2 regions of the Blautia sp. St.27G3 genome follow, and region 2 is predicted to be linked to the other one. Evidence: riboswitches for the same ligand, from Rfam matches in the RefSeq annotation. Region 2 holds a riboswitch; the other holds the start of a gene.
What was found. A riboswitch is a leader RNA that binds a small molecule or an ion and turns the genes downstream of it on or off. The one in region 2 is predicted to bind ZMP and ZTP.

Region 1 (11,087 bases), on a different contig from region 2:
AACCAAAAATACATTTTTATTAATTTTTTCGGTTTTTTTATATTTTTTTATTCAATTTTCACAAAATTCAAGCACTTTGCGATAAGACAAATGCCCTCCAAACAAATCCAGTGCGCTTCCGACCGTCACATCGACACATCCCCTTCCAAGCCGTTTTAACAAGCAAAGGTCTGCATAGCTTCCAACGCCCCCCGCATAAGTTATTGGCTTCTTACCCCAGGTTCCTAAAAGCTCTGCCAATGGTTTTTCAATCCCCTCTGCCTTCCCTTCCACATCAGCTGCATGAATCAGAAATTCATCACAGTACCCGGACAATTCATCGAGGACCTGTTGATTCAAACGTACATCCGTAAACTTCTGCCAACGGTCTGTAACAATATAATAATCATCGTCCTTTTTCCGGCAGCTCAAATCAAGCACGAGATGTTTTTTTCCTACCTCACGTACCAGACGTTGCAGATTGCCATAATGAATCTGTCCTTCCCGAAACACATATGAAGTTACAATCACATGCGAAGCTCCCGCGTCTAAAAACTGCGCCGCATTTCCTTCCTGAATGCCTCCGCCTACCTGCAGACCTCCCGGATATGCCGCCAGTGCACGTAAAGCCTGCTCTTTCGTATCTTCATAATATGGCGACGCAGAAGGATTCAGCAAAATCACATGTCCCCCTGTAAGACCTTCTCTTTGGTAAAACCGGGCATAAAACTCGGCATCCTGCTCCGATACAAAATTTTCCTTGGCCATATCACCTGCATCCTGCAGGCTTCCACCCACAATCTGCTTTACTTTTCCATTATGTATATCGATACATGGTCGAAATCTCATATATTCCATGTCCTTTCCTTATGTATTTGAAAATTTTCCCAGATCTGTCACGCTTCAACCAACAGGGAAAACCGGAAAAATTCTGCCGCAATCCGTTTCCGGTGCGGCAGAAGCTATCTTTGTTTTCTGTTTTTTACGCATGTAGTACGTGTTTATCTTTCTGTATTTCCGGTCAATGCATCGCCAGCATTTTCCACACCGTTAATCAGATCTTTTCCAGCATCACCTACGCCATTTACAATGTCACGGCCCGCATCGCCAAGGCCTGTCCCCACATCCGTCCTTGTTCTGTTTGTATTGTCGTCTGTGTCAGTATCATTTACATTGGTGCCATTCTCTAATGCATTTTCGTCTGTCACGCTGTTTACGTTATTGTCCGTATTATTGTCTGTCTCATCATCATCCAGTGCATCTCGATCTGTCTGAGAATTGTCTACACCGTTCACAGTACCGCCTGCGCCCGTCTCTGCATTGTTCTCAGTAGCGACAGTTCCTGTACCGTTTTTGTCATTATCGTTTTTATCATTCTTGTCATTGTTGCCATTCATATCATTTTTGCCATTCTCTGTCATTGTAGCATTTTCATCCACTGTGTCGTTTTTGTCGTTACCGCAGCCTGCAAGAAGCGCCATACAGCACACACAGGCCAGACATAATGCGTACTTTCTCCAACGTTTCATAATTATTCTGTTCTCCTTTTCATTTATTCCTGTAACTGGCGGTCAAAACAGAGGTTGTCTTTGTATGACCGTTATGGTAATAAGTATATACGCTTTTATTGCTTTTATACCAATCTTACAGGAATAAATGACAGAAAAAGAAGAACACTTTATTTAACAGTTACCTTACATTTTACAGAGACATTGCCTGCTTTTACCGTAATCACTGCTTTGCCTTTTTTCTTTGCCGTAATTTTTCCTTTGGATGAAACGGAAGCTACGGATTTATTCGACGAAATAAACGTTATTTTAGCCTGGCTTCCGGATGGAGACAATTTTGGATTCAGTGTCTTGGATTTTCCGCGCTTCAGTGTAACCGATCCAGCAATATTTGTAATTTTCTTGGGCGCCATTTTCGGCACTGTAACGGTCATTACCGCCTTTTTACTTCCCGATTTTACCGTTATTTTAGCTTTTCCGGACCCTTTTGCCGTAATTACACCCTTAGAACTAACCGACGCTACTTTTTTATTAGAAGAAGCGTACGTAACCTTCTCCTGGCTTGTAATCGGACTGATCACAGGCGCCAGCGCTTTCTTTTTGCCAAGCGAAAGCTTTAACGTTTTCGGAACTCCCGTAATCTTTGTAGTCCTTACCGCGCCTGACTGCACCTTCACGGTAATACTCTTTTTCAGACCGGACGCCAGCGTCACTGTTACCGTTGCATTACCTGTCTTTTTCTGAGCTGTAATTTTTCCCTTACTGTTTACTTTTACGATTTTCGTATTATCTGATTTCCAACTTTTGATCTTGTCGCCCTTTGCAAGCCCAGAAATCTTCACAGCCGATGTCGACTGACCTTTTTTCAGAGTAAGGCTCGTTACGTTGACTTTTATCGTCGGAATCCGGGCGCTCCCCGGATCATTTACTGTGTTTTTCGTGCCGCAGCCGTTCTCACAGAAAGCGGTCATGGTACCATCGCGATTCCATCCGGCGTTTTTATCTGATACGTAATTTGTAAACCTATGATTAATCAACTCTAAAACTTGTAACGTTTTCTCATTACACGCAGAACAATTCACATACTCTGTTCCATAATTTGCACAGGTTGCATTTTGACGCTGTATGGTCCATGTATGATAATGGGAATCTTCAGCCCCACTTTCATATCCAACCCTTCTAAGTATAGGCGCAGCAAAGTTTTGTGTATAAAAACTACCTGAAAAATTAGTATAAATTGTTCGTTCTGCCTCAATTGTATATCCACTCATTCCACGGGATAATGCGCCTGTCAGACAATAAACGGTACTTGGTGTGTTGCTGCTATTGTCATCCCATGTAGCATCTATCACATACCATTTTCCGTCATCCATTTTGACATAATTCCACATATGAGCGCCACCCGCATTTCCAACAACCAAGGCACTCTCTAATCCGGCCTCCTGACAAAGAAGTTTAAATGCTTTGGCATACCCTTCGCAAACAACCCGCTTTGTGGGAGAAAGAAAAACGCCCGCAGCTGAATGCGCATATGCCTTTGCCAGCGCAGTTGTCCCTTCATCGTAAATCAGAAGATTACACAAATAATCATGAATCGCTTTCACTTTTCCACTGGCTGTAGAAACATCCCGCCCTTGTATTGCCGCTTGATATGCTGCTTTCACCGCTTGATCAAACGCCGCAACCTCCATGCCTGCACCTGTATAAATCATGCGCGGAGACAATGTAATTCCTGTCACCACACTTGGATAATTCATACTTGAAAAATTATAAAGAAACATAGGTGCATCCATCCAGAATACCTCCGGATAGTCATACATAAATGCATCAAACGCTGACTGCATAATACGACGTACACTTTCCTGAGCCTTCGCCAGCTCTGTTGCATTCGCAATCGGGAACTGCTCCGCAAATGTAATCACAAGCTTTGAATCGTCACTCACCGCAACCCTAGCATCCACATAAGCGCCTTTCATCGCATCATATACATTCCTTGCTTCCCCAGAAAGCTGTCCGCCATAAGAATCTACATACTGGCCTGCATAAAAAGTACGGGCTTTGGCCGCCTGTGCATCCGACGCGTACCCACTCGTTGCAAGCTGCTCAACAATATTTCCTAAAAGCTCCGGCGCCACTTCCTCCGTAAGCCCTTCCTGATTGGGGTCTATCGCTTCGGCAGCTACCAAAAAATCATCTACAAGTATCCCTTCCGGGCCAATTTCAGTTCCACCGTCTGACTGCTCAGCTCTCTCCTCTTCCGGCTGTGTAAAACCATCAGTTCCTTCTGGCTCAGACGGATCTCCTTCTGGCTGCACAATCGCGCTGTCTTCCTCCAGCACAGATTCTTCATCGCCCGGTTCCACAAACAATTCGTCTGGCAGTGTATCTTCTTCCATTTCCACAGCTGCGTCATAATCCCAGGCGCTATCGCTTATCAGCTCGGTATCCTGCCCTGCTTCTGAAGGTTCGTTTTCCTCCGGCGCAGCCTGCATTTCTTCATACGCGTTTCCATCCAACGTCACTTCGCCTGCCGTAGCGCTTCCCACAGGTACTACTGCCATAAATACAGCCAAGGCGATCGCCGTCAATTTTTTTCTCATTTTTATCCCCTGCCTCCTGCAAACATCCGTCACCTTGCATCGCCCATAAAAAACAGTGCCACTGTTCCCGGACCGGAATGCGCGCCAATGGTAGGGCCTATCGGGCTGATCAGGAACTGGTCAACACCAAATCGTTTCTGCACCTGCTCCTTTACATACACTGCGTCCTCATAGCAGTCCCCATGACTGATAAAGACGATATCATTCTGTTCCCGGAAACTTCCCATTTTCTGTTCCATGCTGTCCACAAGCGCATTCAGCGACTTCCTTCGGCCACGTACCTTGGAAAGTGGAATCAAATGTCCCTCGCCATCGACATGCAATACCGGCTTAATATTGACGAGTGTGCCAAGGACAGCCGCCGTTTTTGAAACGCGGCCTCCACGGTAGAGATGAAACAGATCATCTACCGTAAAATAGTGACACACATGCATCTTATTCTCCTCCAGCCACGCTACCATCTCCTCATAAGAAAGGCCCTCTGCCTGCTTTTCGAGCGCTTTGTGTACCAGGAGTCCCTCACCCATAGACGCCGCCAGCGAATCAATTACCGTAATCCGGCAATCCGGACGCTCTTCCATCAGCTCCTCCGCCGCCAGCCGCACACTGTTATAAGTACCGCTTAAGCCTCCGGAAAATGCAATGTGAATAATCTGTTTGTGCAACTGCAAAAATTCTACGAGTTTTTCCTTCGCCTCCTCCGGATTAATCTGAGAGGTTGTCGGCATGCACCCTTCCCGCATCTTTTTATAGAACTCCTGAGAAGAAAGCGAATTCTCTGCATCATACGTCTTGCCATCCAGCAAATACGTAAGCGACATCGTACGCAGATCGTGCTCCGCAATATACTCCTTTGGGAAATCCGCCATATTGTCAGTCGTAATCAAATAATCCATTGAAATGCCCTCCAAATCAAAGCTTACTTTTATACCTGGTAAATTCATTTTTGAAATCATACCACGAACAGGAAAACTTTGCAAATACTAGTTAAATCTCAAAACAAAACAGTAACAGGCATAATGCCTGACCACACAAAATAAGATATATTAACTATAAAATTTTTTATCGGAGTAAACCATGAGTTCCAAGCCTAAAATCATTGTCCTCAAACTACGCGAAGTCATTTACACCCTGATGCTGCTTTTCCTCGTCATCCTGCTGGCTGTCTGCCTCTTTCTGATGTTTACCGGAAAAGCCAAAAAAGAAAGCGCATCCACAGGTCCCCAGGCAGAAAATCAGAGTACGCCAAGTACAGAAACCACGTCCGGGGATTCCTCAGACCGTCTCTCTTATCGCCCCGGCATTTATACGACGCCTGTTACACTGGGGAATTCGGCCGCTGAAGTGGAAGTTACCGTGGATCAGAACCACATCAACAGCATCCGCCTTGTAAATTTAAGTGAAACAACGGCTGCCGCCTATCCTCTTGTATCGCCTTCACTGGATCACATTGCATCTCAGATTCTGGAAAAGCAGAGCCTGGAGGGAATTACAAGTCCGCAGGAAAACCGCTATACCTCCCAGCTCCTTCTCTCTGCCATCAGTGACGCACTGCGCCTTGCACAATCTGACGAAACAAATACGTCGCAGTAAGTGAATTTGGAACCAAACTTGCAATGCAGCAAATATCGCACACGCGGACTGTAACGGTTCCCCGTAGGGGCATTTCTCCAACAGTTCAACAAATGGGTCTGTATAACAAAACAGGAGGCCTTGCAGCACCTCCTGTTTTTTATCTTTTCTATGTTATGTTTCTTTTCTATGTTATTTATCTTTGTTATTTATCTTTTGAAATCAGATAGTACGGAACTGCCACTAACAGAATACCGCCAATCATATTTCCAAGCGTAACAATACCAAGATTATAGAAAAATCCTCCAAAATTCACAGCAGCGTCATGCGGGTTCATAAGGCCGATGGACATAAAAGTCATGTTTGCAATGCTGTGTTCAAAACCACAGGCTACAAAGGTAGCAACGCAGCAGAAATTCATCGCGATTTTCGCACCCTCGGATTTCAGTTTTGCACCGCACCAGATGGCAAGGCATACCAGCACATTACATAAAACCGCTTTTGCAAAAAGATTGAGCGGAGTTCCCGCCATCTTTGCAGCTGCTGTGCTTGTCAGGAACGTGCCAACCGCTTCATTGCTCATAATTCCAGTCGCCGTAAAAACAGCCGCGCCTACAACAGAACCGAGGAGGTTGCCGATGTAGCATACCACCCAAAGCTTGATCGTTTTTCCCCAGGAAACAGTTCCTGTCAGGCTTCCGACAGCCATTACAAAATTATTGCCTGTGAAAAGTTCAGCGCCTGCAACCGTCACAAGACAAAGGCCAACGGAGAAAATAATGCCGCAGATCAGCTTCTGCATCGGTTCCCCTGCCATATTTCCGCCTACAATTCCCATCAAAATACTTCCAAATGCTATGTATAATCCCGCCAGAAATGACATCAAAACATAACCAAACGGATTTTTTTCCAATAATCCGACTTTTCCTCTGGCAGTATTGCCTACTGCTTCTATTTCATTTTTAAACATATCGTTTCCTCCCTGCACACGTTCCAATCAGTTTGCAGCTGCGCTTCCGTCTTTTCTACCCCTGCAACTGCCAGCTGACTGATAAAATATAGTTAGAAAGCCGGGCGCGTATCAAGCCGCCCGGCTTTTGGCCAAAACAATTTCAACACATCTGAATCTGATCTTCTCAAATCCACGTATGGTCTTTTCAGAATTTAGAACAGTCCGGAAATCTTTCCTGTCTCGTCTACATCAATTCTCTCTGCAGCCGGAACCTTCGGCAGACCCGGCATTGTCATGATTTCTCCGGTCAGAGCTACGATAAAGCCTGCACCTGCCGAAATCTTCAGGTTACGTACCGTAACTTCAAAGTCCGTCGGAGCGCCAAGTTTTGTCTGGTCATCTGTCAGAGAATACTGGGTCTTTGCCACACAGATCGGGCAGTTGCCGTAGCCAAGTGCCTCAAGCTCTTTTGCCTGTTTCTGTGCATTTGCAGTCAGAACCACTTTCTTGCCGCCGTAGATCTTCTGTACGATCTGATTCAGCTTATCTTCGATGCTTCCTTCCAGCTCATAGCTGTAAGTAAAGTCGTTCGGCTCTTCTACAAGACGGATTACTTCTTCTGCAAGGCGTTTTCCACCTTCGCCGCCCTTTGCCCATACTTCAGAAAGTGCAACGTTTACGCCAAGCTCTCTACACTTGCTCTCTACGAGGTCAAGCTCTGCCTTTGTATCGGTCGGGAATGCATTGATTGCAACCACGCACGGAAGTTTGTATACGTTCTTGATGTTGCTTACATGTTTCAGAAGGTTCGGAAGACCTTTCTCAAGTGCTTCCAGGTTCTCATTGTTCAGATCAGCCTTCGCCACGCCGCCGTTGTATTTCAGTGCACGAACTGTAGCAACGATAACAACTGCGTTCGGTGTCAGTCCTGCCATACGGCACTTGATATCAAGGAACTTCTCTGCTCCAAGGTCTGCACCAAAGCCTGCCTCTGTGATCGCATAATCACCAAGCTTCAGAGCCATCTTTGTAGCGATTACGGAGTTACATCCGTGAGCGATGTTTGCGAACGGTCCGCCGTGTACGATAGCCGGTACATGCTCCAGAGTCTGAACAAGGTTCGGCTTCAGAGCGTCCTTCAGCAGTGCACACATAGCACCCTGTGCATTCAGATCGCCTGCTGTTACCGGCTTCTGCTCGGAAACCTTGCCATATGTATATCCAATGATGATCCGTGCAAGACGGTTCTTCAGGTCTGTAATGTCACTTGCAAGACACAGTACTGCCATGATCTCAGATGCTACAGTGATGTCATAACCATCCTCTCTCGGCATACCGTTCGTCTTTCCGCCAAGTCCGTCTACCACGAAACGAAGCTGACGATCGTTCATATCCACACATCTTCTCCATGTAATCTTACGCGGGTCGATGTTCAGCGCATTGCCCTGGTAAATATGATTGTCAATCATAGCTGCAAGCAGGTTGTTTGCTGCGCCGATTGCGTGGAAGTCACCTGTGAAGTGAAGGTTGATATCTTCCATCGGAACTACCTGTGCGTATCCGCCGCCTGCTGCTCCGCCCTTAACGCCGAATACCGGTCCGAGAGACGGCTCACGAAGAGCTACCATAACATTTTTGCCAAGCTTCTGAAGTCCGTCAGCCAGACCAACTGTCGTAGTTGTCTTTCCTTCACCTGCCGGTGTCGGGTTGATCGCGGTAACAAGAACCAGCTTGCCATTCGGCTTGTCAGAATCTTTCAGAAGATTGTAGTCAATTTTTGCCTTGTAATTTCCATACTGCTCCAGATATTTCGGGTCAATGCCAGCCTTTGCTGCGATCTCCGTAATCGGAGACATAACGGTTTCCTGTGCGATTTCAATATCAGATTTGAATCCCATTGTAGTAAAATCCTCCTTAAATATATTTTAATTGTTTATGAACTGTTTTGTTAAGGTACAAAAAAAGCACCTCAAGCGTCTGATGAATCTCATGCACCCAGCCGGCTTGCCGTTTTCCCGGCTCCCGGAGGCAATCAGAAAAGGGTCTGAATCCAAACGAAGCAACCTCTGCAAAATACAGACTCTGCAAAATCCATCCGCCGCTTTTCTTTTACCATACCGATAACCGCACTAAAACTGCGCAAAGGGACACTTCATCCATCTTAACGCAGTAGCGGAAGCGATACTGTAACGCGGAGGAACTCCTTCGTTCACAAAAAGACCTTCCCATCTTGTGACACTTAACGTACTTGTATCTTCTCTACTTTCTTTATAGAAGAAATAGATATAAAATTGTTGATGAAGATTTCTGTCTGCTGCTTTTGCTCTTTACACCTGACGGTTGGACCTGATAAATAAAAAAGACAACACTTGTTTTTCAAATGCTGTCCAGACGGTCGACAAGCCCTATTATCTTGATTACCTTGTGGTGCTCCACAAAATCCGTCAGCAATCAAAACCTTCAACTGTCGTTTATTATAGCAGATAACTCCGGGCTCGTCAAGAAATTGACAAGAAAATATCAATGAAATTTTGTATTAATTTCAGTGCAAAGCGTCCACGAGAAGCGCACAGATTTCCCGCAAAATATTGTGCGGCTGCATTCCAAGATCTGCTGAAGCCGGAATACCAGAAACAGACTGATACCCTGCTGCCCTCGCGAATTTCACTGCGCGGTAAATGTGAAAATTATTGGATACTACGCCCACCTTCTTATTCTTTAATTCATACTTTTCATCAGAAAAACGAAGGTTCTCTTCCGTACTGGTAGACTGATCTTCCAACAACAACCGCTCTGCCGCAATCCCCTTCTGCATCATATACTGATACATACACTGCGCTTCTGATATCTCTTCGTCCGGTCCCTGCCCACCGGAAAGCACAAATATTGTGTCCGGATTTTCCTGCGCATAAGCAACAGCCCGGTCCAGTCTGCGGCGCAGAGCCCGTGAAGGAGCTTTCCCTCGCACCTGTGCGCCAAGCACAACGACGTAATCCAGACCTGACTCCGGTTTTACACTCATAGCCCCTACAATCCGGCTGCCAAATACTGCAATCACAACCATCCCTACCGCCACCAAGGCTCCCATTACCCCGATTACAAATCGGACGGTTGCTGACGGATTCCTGTCCTGGTGAAGGAGCAGCTGCCAGAGAAACATACAAAATCCACCTCCGACAAGCCAGATCCACACAATACTTGTTTGAAACCCTGCATATAAACCGATTGCAATATAATATAAAAAGCACAGGATGCCCAGAACCAGACATCCTGTTTGTAAATAATTTTTCATACCTTATCCTATTTCAATCTTTTTAAGCTTGTTGGACCGCTTACGGTAAATCTTTATCTGCCGCAGCAGAATTTATATTTCTTACCGCTTCCGCACGGACACGGATCGTTGCGTCCCACCTTGCGCCCTTTTACAATTGTATTCATTTTTTTGGCCTCAAGGTAAAGCGCTTTTTTCTTCTCTGCGTCAAAAATCTTGTCCCATGCCGGCAAATTGTAAAGCCAGTCCGCTTTTGCGTCCACCATGTTTTTATAAAGCAGTTCGTTGTCAAAATCAAGGCTGACAACCGTATCCTCTTCCATCTCCTCAATCGGATTCGGTTTTTTCAGGCTGTCGTTGATTCCATCCAAAAAGCCTGTCATCTTCATAACTGGAATATCATATTTCTCTGCCAGCTCCTTTACTGTACCGGAAACAGCCTCCTCCGGGTTCTCAAGAAGCTGTTCATAAATCCCTTTCTCTGTCAGAAAGTAATCAGACCAAAACTGCTGAAGCTGCTTTTTATCTGTCTCCTGAGAGTATGCTATATCTCTCCATGTCTGTAATAATCCCATAATGATACCATCCTTTGTTTCATAATTTTCTTCATAATGATCGTTAAAAAAATTCTTTCTTATTATATAACACTTTATCTGTCATGACAAGTAAAACACAGTGTTTTCACAAAAGATACTTTTTTTCAGATATTTTTTTAAATTTTTTTCATTCCCTGTATATTCCCTCAAAAAGCGGTCATACTATAACTAATCTCACAGGAAAACAGCTCATCGGAGCGATCGGAAGCTTTTCTTATGAGATTAGCGTATGCTCTTATCATTGGATCCCCCTCCGATGATAATACAAAAGATAAAAAAATACTTATCCTCCCCTTTATTGAATCTGCAGATGTGAAAAATGTACATCTGCAGATTTTTCATTGAAAAAACCGACATTTTTTGATATAATTTCACAAAAATAACCTGTCAGTTCAGGAAAGAAAGGGAGAGGAATTAAGTTATGGATGTTTCAATGTTTATCGGCACATGGTGGTCTCTCGTGCCGCCGCTTCTGGCCATCGTTCTGGCCCTCATCACAAAGGAGGTTTATAGTTCCCTGTTTGTCGGTATCGCTGTGGGAGCGCTGCTATACACAGGTTTTCAGCCATGGGATGCCTTTGTCGCATTCTTTGACATCATGAAAAACAG
Region 2 (11,087 bases):
GCCGGAACCCCGGGCGGCGGTATTCCTATGTTTCGTTCTATTTAATTCATCCCCCCCTAAGTATAAAACACACACCACCTGCACATACTAATCCGGCAGATTCCAAAAACCTGACCAGGAGGAACTGGAATGATTCGAAAATATCTGATGAAGTATGTGATATTTATAGCAATTTTAGTCTTATGTCTCGGAGCCGCGTGGTATTTCACAGAGAGAACGGACAAAGTACATGAAGATGCGGTGCTTGCGCATCAGGAAGGCTTTCCGGAGACAATGGAGGAGGACGCGTCATGGGCGAAGTATTATATCTGAAAATTGATAAAAATATTCAGATTAAAAGCAAGCAGGTTGTATTGGGAGACATTGCGGAAATGAACTGCGCAGAAAAGGCGACAGTAAACAAGATCAAGACGCTCCGTCTTCCGACACAGCAGATTAAGGGACCAGGGCGATATGTATTTTCTGTTCTGGATGTGATTGATGTAATTCAGAAAGAATACCCGTCTCTCGAGGTGAACAATCTGGGAGAATCCGATTTTATTCTGACAGTAGAAAAAGAAAAACACTGTCCGGATGCGGTGAGCTGGGTAAAAACAATTCTTGTCTGTTTGCTTGCCTTTTTCGGCGCGGCGTTTTCCATTATGGCTTTTAATAATGACGTCGGAATTACGACTCTGTTCGGACAGCTTTATGAGATATTTACCGGCGAAACTTCAAATGGATTTACCTTGCTGGAAATTTCCTATTCCATAGGTGTGGGGCTTGGCATTTTAATTTTCTTCCATCATTTTGCGCGCAAAAAGAACGCTTCTGATCCTACGCCGCTTGAAGTCGAAATGCGGACGTATGAGGATGATATTGACACAACAATGATCGAAGCAAACGGACGGAGTGTGAAAAAGGCGCAGTCATGACTGGTTGTGTGCCATAAAGCAAAATATGGAGCATAAAAGGGTCCGGGGAATTGGACTGGGATGAGGTGTTAACTATGGAACATGCACTGCTTGCAGTGATAGGTTTTGCTTCAGGTTTTATTGTGGCCGGTGGCGTGGTGGCCCTGATGGTAGGACTGGGAATTATTACAAGATTTATCGGGGTGTCCCATACGGCAAAGCATGTAAAATACTATGAAGACGCGATTCTGCTTGGTGGAATCGGAGGAACGATTGTAACTGTATATGAGGTCAGTCTGCCGATTGGCGTCTGGTTTTTGGTGCTGGGCGGACTGTTTATCGGGGTTTTTGTCGGGGGCTGGATTATGGCGTTGTCAGAGGTCATCAATGTTTTCCCGGTATATTGCCGGAGACTTGGAATTACAAAAGGCCTGAGCTGGATTGTCATCACAATGGCAGTTGGAAAGGTGCTCGGAAGTCTGATGCTGTTTTATATGCGATGGGGGAAAGCCTGAGACTTTCGGCTTTCTCCTTTTGCGTTGGCCGTAAGAACTTGCTTTTTCAGACAGGCGCGCGGTGTTTGCCTTACGGGGGAAGCAGGAAGTTTGAACTGTGTTTTGAGGAATACCAGTTGACGAAGTAGGTAGCAGGCGATACACTTAACTATACGTGCCAGTTTAGGCCTGTGGCGAAAAGATGCCGCAGGAACATATACTGGGCATAATATGGCTCACGGATGAGATTCGGGCGCAGTGGGGATAGGCTTTTTTGGAGGAGATAAGAGCGAATGAGAACACAACAGGAATTGAGGAATCAACTAAGGCAGATTGATCATAAGGGATACAAAGCATATAAGGTATTGGAAGGGGAATATGATTTTGGTACATATCGGCTCTGCATTGATCATGTGCAGGGGGACCCGTTTGCCTCACCTTCCAGGGTACGGATTGTGTATTTTAACAGGGGAATCATTCCGGGAGAGTATTTGGAAAAGAAGCACCGCAGGATTGCGGTGGAGGACACGCTTCTGCGGCGTCTGCACCGTGCGCTTGGTGAGTGCAGAGACCGTGAGCGGAAGGGATCTGGAAAAAGCGGGCTTGTGACCGCGTGCCGGACCGGTCAGGAAATTCTGGAGCGGACGGCAATGCATGTGGCACCAGATGCAATTGAAGCGAGAATTGAAGTAGGCTTCCCGGCTTTTGGACGGACGATTGCTGCGGATGCGCTGGCAGATATTCTGTTTGACCTGCTGCCGGAGGTGGCTGAGCGGGCCTTTTCCGGAAAGCAGTCACCGGAAATGCGACAGAAGCAGGGAACGCCGCGAAGCAGCTCAGGTTTTGGGCGCAGCGGACAGATGCCGCTTGCAAAGGAGCTTGAGGCTGCAGTTTTTCTCGCGGATAACCAAGAGTATATCCGGGAGCAGCTGGTTCAGCAGGGGCTTGTCGCCTTTGTGGCAGATGGTTCGGTTCTTCCACGTGAGAGCGGAGTGTCTCAGAAGCCGCTGAGAGGGGCAGTTGTGTTCAATAGCCCGGAAAGTCTCGCAGTCACGATGGAACTTCCGCATGGCGGAACGCTTCGTGGTATGGGAATTCGAAAGGGAATTACGGTAGTTGCCGGAGGCGGTTTCCATGGAAAATCAACGCTTTTGAAAGCATTGGAACGCGGTGTGTATCATCATATCGCGGGAGATGGCAGAGAGTATGTAATCACAGACGCAGGGGCGTTTAAGCTGCGGGCAGAAGAAGGCCGGTGTATTCATGAGACGGACATTTCAATGTTTATTACAAACCTTCCAACCAGAACCGATACGGCCCGATTTTCAACAGAAAATGCCAGCGGCAGTACGTCGCAGGCAGCAAATACGGTGGAGGCGCTTGCAAGTGGTAGTACGGTTCTGCTAATTGATGAGGACACATCGGCTACAAATTTTATGATTCGAGACGATCGGATGGCGCGCCTTGTCTCTGATGAAAAGGAACCCATTACGCCATTCATCCGTAAGGTGCGGAGCCTGTATCAAGATCTTGGAATATCCACGGTTCTTGTAGCGGGCAGCTCCGGAGATTTTCTTGGCGTGGCAGATACGGTGTTGCAGATGGATTGCTACGTGACAAAGGATGTGACGGCGCGCGCCAGAGAGCTTGCGGCGCCGCTGACGGAGGAAAAGGCGGACAGAAAGGTGTGGATCAAAAAAGCTGTATCCAGAAAAAATATAGAAAAAGCGCGTGTACATGGCTGGGACAGTCTGAGTCTGGATAAAACAGAGATTGATCTGCGGTATCTGGAACAGATTGTGGATGAAAGCCAGACGGCAGCGCTTGCCTATATTCTTTCTTACACGCTTGGAAAGCTGGCGGACGGCAAAAAGACAGCGGCGTATCTTGCCGAGGAGGTATCACGTAAGCTGGAAAAAGAGGGAATCCTGTCTGTAACTCCGAGAAATTATGGAGCGGGTGCTGCGGCGATGGTGCGCAAACAGGAGATACTGGCATGTCTGGCGAGATATCGACTTCTGTAGAACTGTGTCAGAGAAACACTGATTCGTGCGTTTCCTTAGAGTCATGCAAATCTGTATGGCTGAAAAAGATAGATAGATTTGATTAAAAAATAAGCTTGATTTTTTTCTGGCAAAATGATATGGTGTTATTGCTCATATGACTGACGGAAGTGGAGTTTCGGCGGCATTTTGTCGCCGAGAAAACCACAGGGAGTATGAGTCTTTGGAAGCCGACCGTCTGGGCATTGTTTCATTACATGTCTGGAATGCGGCTTTTTTTGTGCAGTGGTATGTGCGGGTGCGGATTTGAAAGGGAGGAACCTCCATACCGTGTTACCGTGACATCCCGATTTTGGAACACAGAAAAATAGCATTCCGGAAAAGAAAAGGAGAGAAACTATGAAAATGACTGTTTTGGAAAACGAACTGAGGGAAAACAGCTACCCGGGCCGGGGAATTGTGATTGGCAGAACGGCAGACGGGACGAAAGCAGCAGCAGCCTATTTTATTATGGGCAGAAGTGAAAACAGCAGAAACCGTATTTTTGCAGAGGATGGAGAGGGAATCCGCACACAGGCATTTGATGAGTCAAAGCTGACAGATCCGAGTCTGATTATCTATGCACCGGTGCGCGTGCTTGGAACTGACACAATTGTGACAAACGGCGACCAGACGGATACGATTTTTGAGGGACTGAAAAAGGGACTGACGTTCGAAGAGTCTCTGCGCAGCCGTGAATTTGAGCCGGATGCACCAAATTATACGCCTCGTATTTCCGGCGTGATGCACGTGAAGGACGGCGTGTATGGGTATGAGATGTCTATTTTAAAAAGCAACAATGGAAATCCTGAGGCCTGCAACCGTTATACTTTTAACTATGAAAACTGTGTGGCCGGCGAGGGACATTTTATTCACACTTACATGTGTGACGGGAATCCGCTGCCGAGCTTTGAGGGTGAACCGAAGCTGGTGGCTATTCCGGACGATATGGACGCTTTTACAGAGATGCTCTGGAACAGTCTGAATGAGGAGAACAAGGTGTCTCTGTTTGTTCGTTATATTGATCTTGCGACAGGCACTTATGAGACAAGAATTGTAAATAAAAATCAGAAATAAATAGCAGAAGAGGAGATTCTATAATGAACGAATTCGCATTGAAATATGGTTGTAATCCGAATCAGAAGCCGTCTCGTATTTATATGGAAGATGGCAGCGAGCTTCCGATCAAAGTGCTTTCCGGTCGTCCGGGATATATTAATTTTCTGGATGCGTTTAATGGATGGCAGCTTGTCAGGGAGCTGAAGGAGGCAACAGGGCTTCCGGCAGCAACGTCTTTTAAGCATGTATCTCCGGCAGGGGCGGCAGTCGGCCTTCCGCTTGATGAGACGCTTGCAAAAATTTACTGGGTGGAGGATTATGAAAATCTTTCGCCGCTTGCCTGTGCGTATGCGAGAGCGCGCGGCGCAGACCGCATGTCCTCTTTTGGAGATTTTATTTCCCTGTCTGATGTCTGTGATAAGGATACGGCGCTTTTAATTAAGCGTGAAGTGTCGGATGGAGTGATTGCTCCGGGCTATACGGAGGAGGCTCTGGCGATTTTAAAAGAAAAGAAAAACGGCAACTACAATGTGATTCAGATTGATGAAAATTATCGTCCGAATCCGCTTGAGCGCAAGCAGGTGTATGGCATTACCTTTGAGCAGGGACGTCAGGAACTTAAAATTGACGATGCGCTGATGTCTGACTTTGTGACGGAGAAAAAAGAAATTCCGGCAGAGGCTGCCATGGATTTGAAAATTGCGCTGATCACTTTAAAATATACGCAGTCCAACTCAGTTTGCTTTGTAAAAGGCGGACAGGCAATTGGAATCGGAGCAGGACAGCAGTCGCGTGTTCATTGTACCCGTCTTGCAGGCCAGAAAGCGGATAACTGGTTTTTACGTCAGTGCCCGAAGGTATTGAACCTGCCGTTCTCTGACAAGATTACAAGGGCAGAGCGTGACAATGCGATTGATGTTTACATTGGCGCAGAATACATGGATGTTCTGGCAGACGGTGCATGGCAGAAGATTTTTACCGAAAAGCCGGAAGTATTTACCGCAGAAGAAAAGCGTGCATGGCTTGATCAGATGCAGGGTGTAGCCCTTGGTTCGGACGCATTCTTCCCGTTCAGCGACAACATTGAACGTGCGCATAAATCAGGTGTAGCATACATTGCGGAACCAGGCGGTTCTGTCCGTGACGAGGATGTGATTGCAACCTGTAATAAATATGGAATGGCGATGGTATTTACCGGAATCCGTCTGTTCCATCATTAAATAGAAAAGCCCACAGAGCAGATACGGCAGTTGGCCCGAATGCTCTGTGGGCATTTTTCATAATAACAAAATTTTACTTTTCAACGTGTTTTGGGATAAGAGGAAAGATTTATTTTGCCTTTTGTGGAATATTCCATGTGCATGTTATTGAAAGATACGGAGAATAAGATTGAAGCGATACGGAGAAACTGGTAAAAGAGGAAGGTGCCGGATTTCTTTTGACGGGTAATTACGTATCGCGTAAAATGAAAGCAGAAAAGGCAGATTCCAATACATCAAGAAAAGAGGAAATGTAAATGAAATCATTTGAGTATGTCATTCAGGATGAACTGGGGCTTCACGCGAGACCGGCCGGACTGCTTGTGAAGGAAGCAAAGCAGTTTGCGAGTAAGATTAATCTCACAAAGGATGGAAAAACGGTATCTGCAACGCAGCTTATGATGCTGATGAGCATGGGCGCTAAAAGAGGTGCAACTATTACAGTTACGGTGGAAGGTGAGGATGAGGACGTAGCATGTGCGGCGATCGAAAAATTTTTCCGGGAGAACTTGTAAGATAGTTTACAAGAAGTTGGCTTGATAAGATGTTAAAATCGGAGGGAATGCGGCATGGAACAGTATGAGGGAAAATCTATTTTGCGAAAAATTGCAATGGGAAGAATTTTTTTCTATGAGAAAAATCATGCGATTGTGAAGCGGGAACGCGTGGAGGATTCGGAGGCAGAGCTGGATCGTTTTGCATCCGCGCGGCGCGAGGCGGCCAGGGAGCTTCAGGATTTATATGAAAAGGCATTGAAAGAGGTCGGGGAGTCTGGGGCAGCCATTTTTGAAGTACACCAGATGATGCTGGATGATGAGGATTACTGTGAGTCAGTCTGTAGTATGATACGGCAGGAAAAGGTGAGTGCAGCGTATGCGGCAGCAGTAACCGGAGACAATTTTTCTCAGATGTTTGCGAGCATGGACGATAACTACATGAAAGAAAGAGCCGCAGATATCCGGGATATCTCAGAACGACTTGTGCGAGTTTTGCATGGAGACGCGGCAGATATGGGGAGTCTGGCAGAGCCGGTCATTTTGGCCGCAGACGATCTGGCGCCGAGCGAGACGGTTCAGCTTGACAAGTCGAAGCTGCTGGGCTTTGTCACGGTACATGGGTCTGCAAATTCACATACGGCGATTCTTGCTAGAACGATGAATATTCCGGCAGTAATCGGTATTCCGGTAAAAAAGGAATGGGACGGAAAGCTGGCAATTATAGATGGTTTCACAGGGACTGTAATCATTGAACCGAATGAGGACCAAATCCTGGAAACAAGGGCACAGATGGAGGAGGAAGCGCGCAGGGCCAATCTTCTGAAAAAACTGAAGGGACAGAAGACCGTGACTCAAAGCGGGCGGGAGATTCACCTCTACGCGAATATCGGCGGCGTCTCAGATACGGCAGAGGCGCTTGCAAACGATGCGGAGGGAATCGGCCTTTTCCGGAGCGAATTTCTGTACCTGGAGTCTGATCATTATCCAACTGAGGACGAGCAGTTTCAGGTATACCGCTTAGTTGCCCAGAATATGGCAGGCAAGAAGGTTATTATCCGTACATTGGATATCGGTGCAGATAAAAATGTAGATTATTTTGGACTTGACGCAGAGGAAAATCCGGCGCTTGGTTATCGGGCTATTCGAATCTGTCTGACACAGGAAGAAATCTTTAAAACACAGCTGCGGGCCCTGCTGCGGGCCAGTGCGTTTGGCAATATTTCCATCATGTTCCCGATGATTATTTCTGTGAAAGAGATTGTTCGCATCAAAGAACTGGTCGAGGAAGTAAAAGCAGAGCTTCGTGTGATTGGTACCACATACCGGGATGTGGAACTTGGCGTTATGATAGAAACTCCAGCAGCAGCTCTGATCAGCCGGGAACTGGCAAAAGAAGTGGACTTTTTTAGCATTGGAACGAATGATCTGACACAGTATACCCTGGCAATTGACCGTCAGAACCCGAAGCTGGACCCGTTTTATGACGCTCATCATCCGGCTGTACTCCGGCTGATCGAAATGACGGTGGAAAACGGACACAGAGAGGGAATATGGGTCGGCATCTGCGGTGAGCTGGGTGCAGATATGGAGCTCACGAAACGTTTTGTGGAAATGGGGATTGACGAGCTGTCCGTGTCCCCGGCCTTTATCCTTCCGCTTCGCGAGCTAATCCGTAAAATTCACTAACTATATTTTTGATAACCGTGTTTGCAAAATCGACTGGAATTCTTGCGTCGAATTATAAAATCAGTCAGCTGACTTTGCTTTTTGCTTCTGTCGGTCAAGCGCTGCCGCGACGAAACCGCGGAAGAGAGGATGCGGGCGGTTCGGGCGCGATTTCAGTTCTGGATGGGCCTGGGTGGCGAGGAAAAACGGATGGTTTTTCAGCTCGATCATCTCTACAATGCGCCCGTCGGGCGAAAGTCCGGATAGCGTCATTCCATGATCTGTCAGGATTTTCCGGTAATCGTTGTTGACTTCGTAGCGGTGGCGGTGGCGCTCTTCGATTTCTTTTTTGCCATAAAGACCAAAGGCTTTCGTCGTTTCATCGAGGAGGCAGGGACAGGAACCGAGTCGGAGTGTTCCGCCGATATCTTCCACACCGTTCTGGTCAGGGAGCAGTGCGATCACCGGATGCGGCGTCTGTGGGTCCAGCTCAATGCTGTGCGCTTTGTCCAGTCCGGCTACATTTCTGGCATATTCTATGATCGCAAGCTGCATGCCGAGGCAGATCCCGAGAAACGGAATCTGGTTCATGCGAGCGAAGCGGATCGCTTCGATTTTACCATCAATGCCGCGGTCTCCAAAGCCGCCGGGAACAAGGATGCCATCCATGTTTCCAAGAAGACTGGCGGCATTTTCCTGTGTTACCTCTTCGGAATTGATCCAGTGCAGATTCACAACTGCACGGCTGGCAATTCCGCCATGCTTCAGCGCTTCTACAACACTGATATAGGCGTCGTGAAGCTGAATGTATTTACCAACCAGGGCAATGTCCACTTCGCGTGTCGGTGTCCGCAGCGCTTCCACCATGGCTTCCCAGTCAGAGAGATCCGGTGCGGGACAGTCCAGATGAAGGCATTCGCAGGCTACCTGCGCGAGGTTTTCTTTTTCCATGGCAAGTGGCGCTTCGTATAAATATTCCACATCAAGATTCTGTAAAACGTGCGAGCTAGGCACATTGCAGAATAGTGCTATCTTATCTTTCAAAGATTGGTCAAGCGGATGCTCAGAGCGGCAGACGATCATATCCGGCCAGATTCCCATACTTTGCAGGGCTTTCACACTTGCCTGCGTCGGTTTCGTCTTCATTTCCCCGGAAGCTTTTAAATAAGGAATTAGCGTTACATGAAGCAGGATTGCATTCTCATGGCCGATGTCGTGCTGGAACTGGCGGATGGCCTCAAGAAACGGCTGGCTCTCAATATCTCCGACCGTGCCGCCGACTTCAATAATGGCAATCTGTGTTTCATCGCTGGAGTAATCGCGGTAGAAACGGTTCTTAATCTCATTTGTAATATGCGGGATGACCTGAACCGTGCCGCCGCCGTAATCGCCGCGCCGTTCTTTGTGAAGGACGGACCAGTAAATCTTTCCAGTCGTGACATTGGAATTTTTGTTCAGACTCTCGTCAATAAAACGTTCATAATGTCCAAGATCAAGATCTGTCTCTGCGCCGTCGTCCGTGACAAACACCTCTCCGTGCTGAATCGGATTCATGGTACCCGGGTCGATATTGATATAGGGGTCAAATTTCTGCATGGTTACTTTGTAACCTCTTGCCTTCAGCAGCCTTCCAAGCGATGCCGCCGTGATTCCTTTGCCGAGACCGGAAACAACGCCGCCGGTCACAAATACGTATTTTACTGGCATAATTTTTCCTCCAAAAAAAGAATACAGAAGACAGCCCGGCCGCCGTTGGCCTGGTGTCTTCTGTATGTTTGTAGTGGTTTTATAATTTCGAAAATAAAACAATGGGGCTATTATACACCTGTTTGGGTGGAAATGCTATATTTTTTTACTGTTTATATTAAAAATCAAGTAAATGAGCAACTATCCCCGCAAAATAAAGCATTTCCCCGCATTTCTTGAGGATTGCAACCCCTATTTACTACTTATTTACTACTGGGGAATGAGCCTTGATACGGTAAAATACCAAGAAATGCAAAGTTACAATTTTGACCGAACTTCCCCATAACGGTATAATGAAGCTAAGAAAGGACGGTGGACGGCATGAGGGAAAAGAAAACCCACTTATATGTAGACAGCAGGGAGAAATCATTACTTTTACATAGCCTTGTGGAGCTGAAAAACCAGCTCATACGGCAAGGCAAATACGGGGACTGCGTTGACGAGCTTATCTTCAAGGTAGCCAACGCCCCGATAAAGAAAGTGAAAATCGAATATGTCTAAGGCACATCACCATGAAGCCGCTTATTCTTATGGATTTTAAGAATAGGCGGCTTTTTTGCGTCCTGCGTCCTCTGGTACAGTTACATAGCCGCCTTGACAAAGCGGCTAAATCTATGCGAAAGGAGGACGCACCCTATGTCAAATTGCAAAGTGATTGCTTTAACCAACCAGAAAGGCGGTGTGGGCAAGACCACCACGGCGGTGAATCTGGGCGTAACTCTGGCACAGCAGGGAAAGAAAGTCCTGCTCATTGATGCCGATGCACAGGCGAATCTAACTATGTCCCTCGGCTACCACAGACCAGACGATTTACAGGTCACTCTCTCCACCATCATGCAGGACATCATAGACGATAAATCCGTTGATGTCGCCCAAGGCATCCTGCACCACAATGAGGGCGTTGACCTGTTACCGTCCAACATTGAGCTGTCGGGCTTGGAAGTAAGGCTGATTAACGCCATAAGCCGTGAAAGTGTGCTTAAAACCTGCATAAGCGAGGTCAAAAAGAACTATGACTATGTACTCGTGGACTGTATGCCGAGCCTTGGTATGCTCACCATCAACGCACTGGCGGCGGCTGACAGCGTGGTTATCCCTACGCAGCCCCACTATCTTTCTGCCAAAGGATTAGAGCTGTTGCTTCGCTCCGTGTCGAAAGTCAGACGGCAAATCAATCCCCCTTTGCGGATTGACGGCATCCTTATGACGATGGTAATGCCCCGCACGAATATCTCCAAGGAAATCACCGCCACGGTGAGGAGTGCCTACGGGCAGAAAATCAAGGTATTCGATACCCAGATACCCCATTCCATCCGTGCCGTGGAAGCCACCGCAGAGGGGAAAAGCATTTTTGCCTACGACAAAGGCGGCAAGGTAGCCGCAGCTTATGAGCAGTTCGGAATGTTGTGGTCAAGCATTTTTGTAACGCTTA

Region 1: linked by a shared signal. The riboswitch ahead of AC6I2O_RS16490 (formate--tetrahydrofolate ligase) and the one ahead of AC6I2O_RS07140 (IMP cyclohydrolase) in region 2 are both predicted to bind ZMP and ZTP.

The regions. Positions count from the first base shown of each region.
Region 1 is NZ_BAAGFO010000003.1:495,821-506,907, forward strand. Features, by position in the region: gene hisA (phosphoribosylformimino-5-aminoimidazole carboxamide ribotide isomerase) at 52-828, opposite strand; gene AC6I2O_RS16465 (hypothetical protein) at 981-1,508, opposite strand; gene AC6I2O_RS16470 (Ig-like domain-containing protein) at 1,658-4,087, opposite strand; gene AC6I2O_RS16475 (DegV family protein) at 4,117-4,983, opposite strand; gene AC6I2O_RS16480 (FMN-binding protein) at 5,165-5,680, shown strand; gene AC6I2O_RS16485 (formate/nitrite transporter family protein) at 5,865-6,629, opposite strand; gene AC6I2O_RS16490 (formate--tetrahydrofolate ligase) at 6,824-8,509, opposite strand; THF riboswitch at 8,780-8,875, opposite strand; ZMP/ZTP riboswitch at 8,990-9,073, opposite strand; gene AC6I2O_RS16495 (YdcF family protein) at 9,154-9,903, opposite strand; gene AC6I2O_RS16500 (SEC-C metal-binding domain-containing protein) at 9,957-10,457, opposite strand; gene AC6I2O_RS16505 (Na+/H+ antiporter NhaC family protein) at 10,900-11,087, shown strand, end outside.
Region 2 is NZ_BAAGFO010000001.1:1,531,004-1,542,090, reverse strand. Features, by position in the region: gene AC6I2O_RS07160 (hypothetical protein) at 130-312, shown strand; gene AC6I2O_RS07155 (stage V sporulation protein AA) at 291-914, shown strand; gene AC6I2O_RS07150 (stage V sporulation protein AB) at 989-1,408, shown strand; gene AC6I2O_RS07145 (ABC-ATPase domain-containing protein) at 1,681-3,411, shown strand; ZMP/ZTP riboswitch at 3,538-3,641, shown strand; gene AC6I2O_RS07140 (IMP cyclohydrolase) at 3,790-4,506, shown strand; gene AC6I2O_RS07135 (phosphoribosylaminoimidazolecarboxamide formyltransferase) at 4,530-5,708, shown strand; gene AC6I2O_RS07130 (HPr family phosphocarrier protein) at 6,005-6,262, shown strand; gene ptsP (phosphoenolpyruvate--protein phosphotransferase) at 6,317-7,930, shown strand; gene pyrG (CTP synthase) at 7,991-9,616, opposite strand; gene AC6I2O_RS07115 (hypothetical protein) at 9,977-10,156, shown strand; gene AC6I2O_RS07110 (ParA family protein) at 10,292-11,087, shown strand, end outside.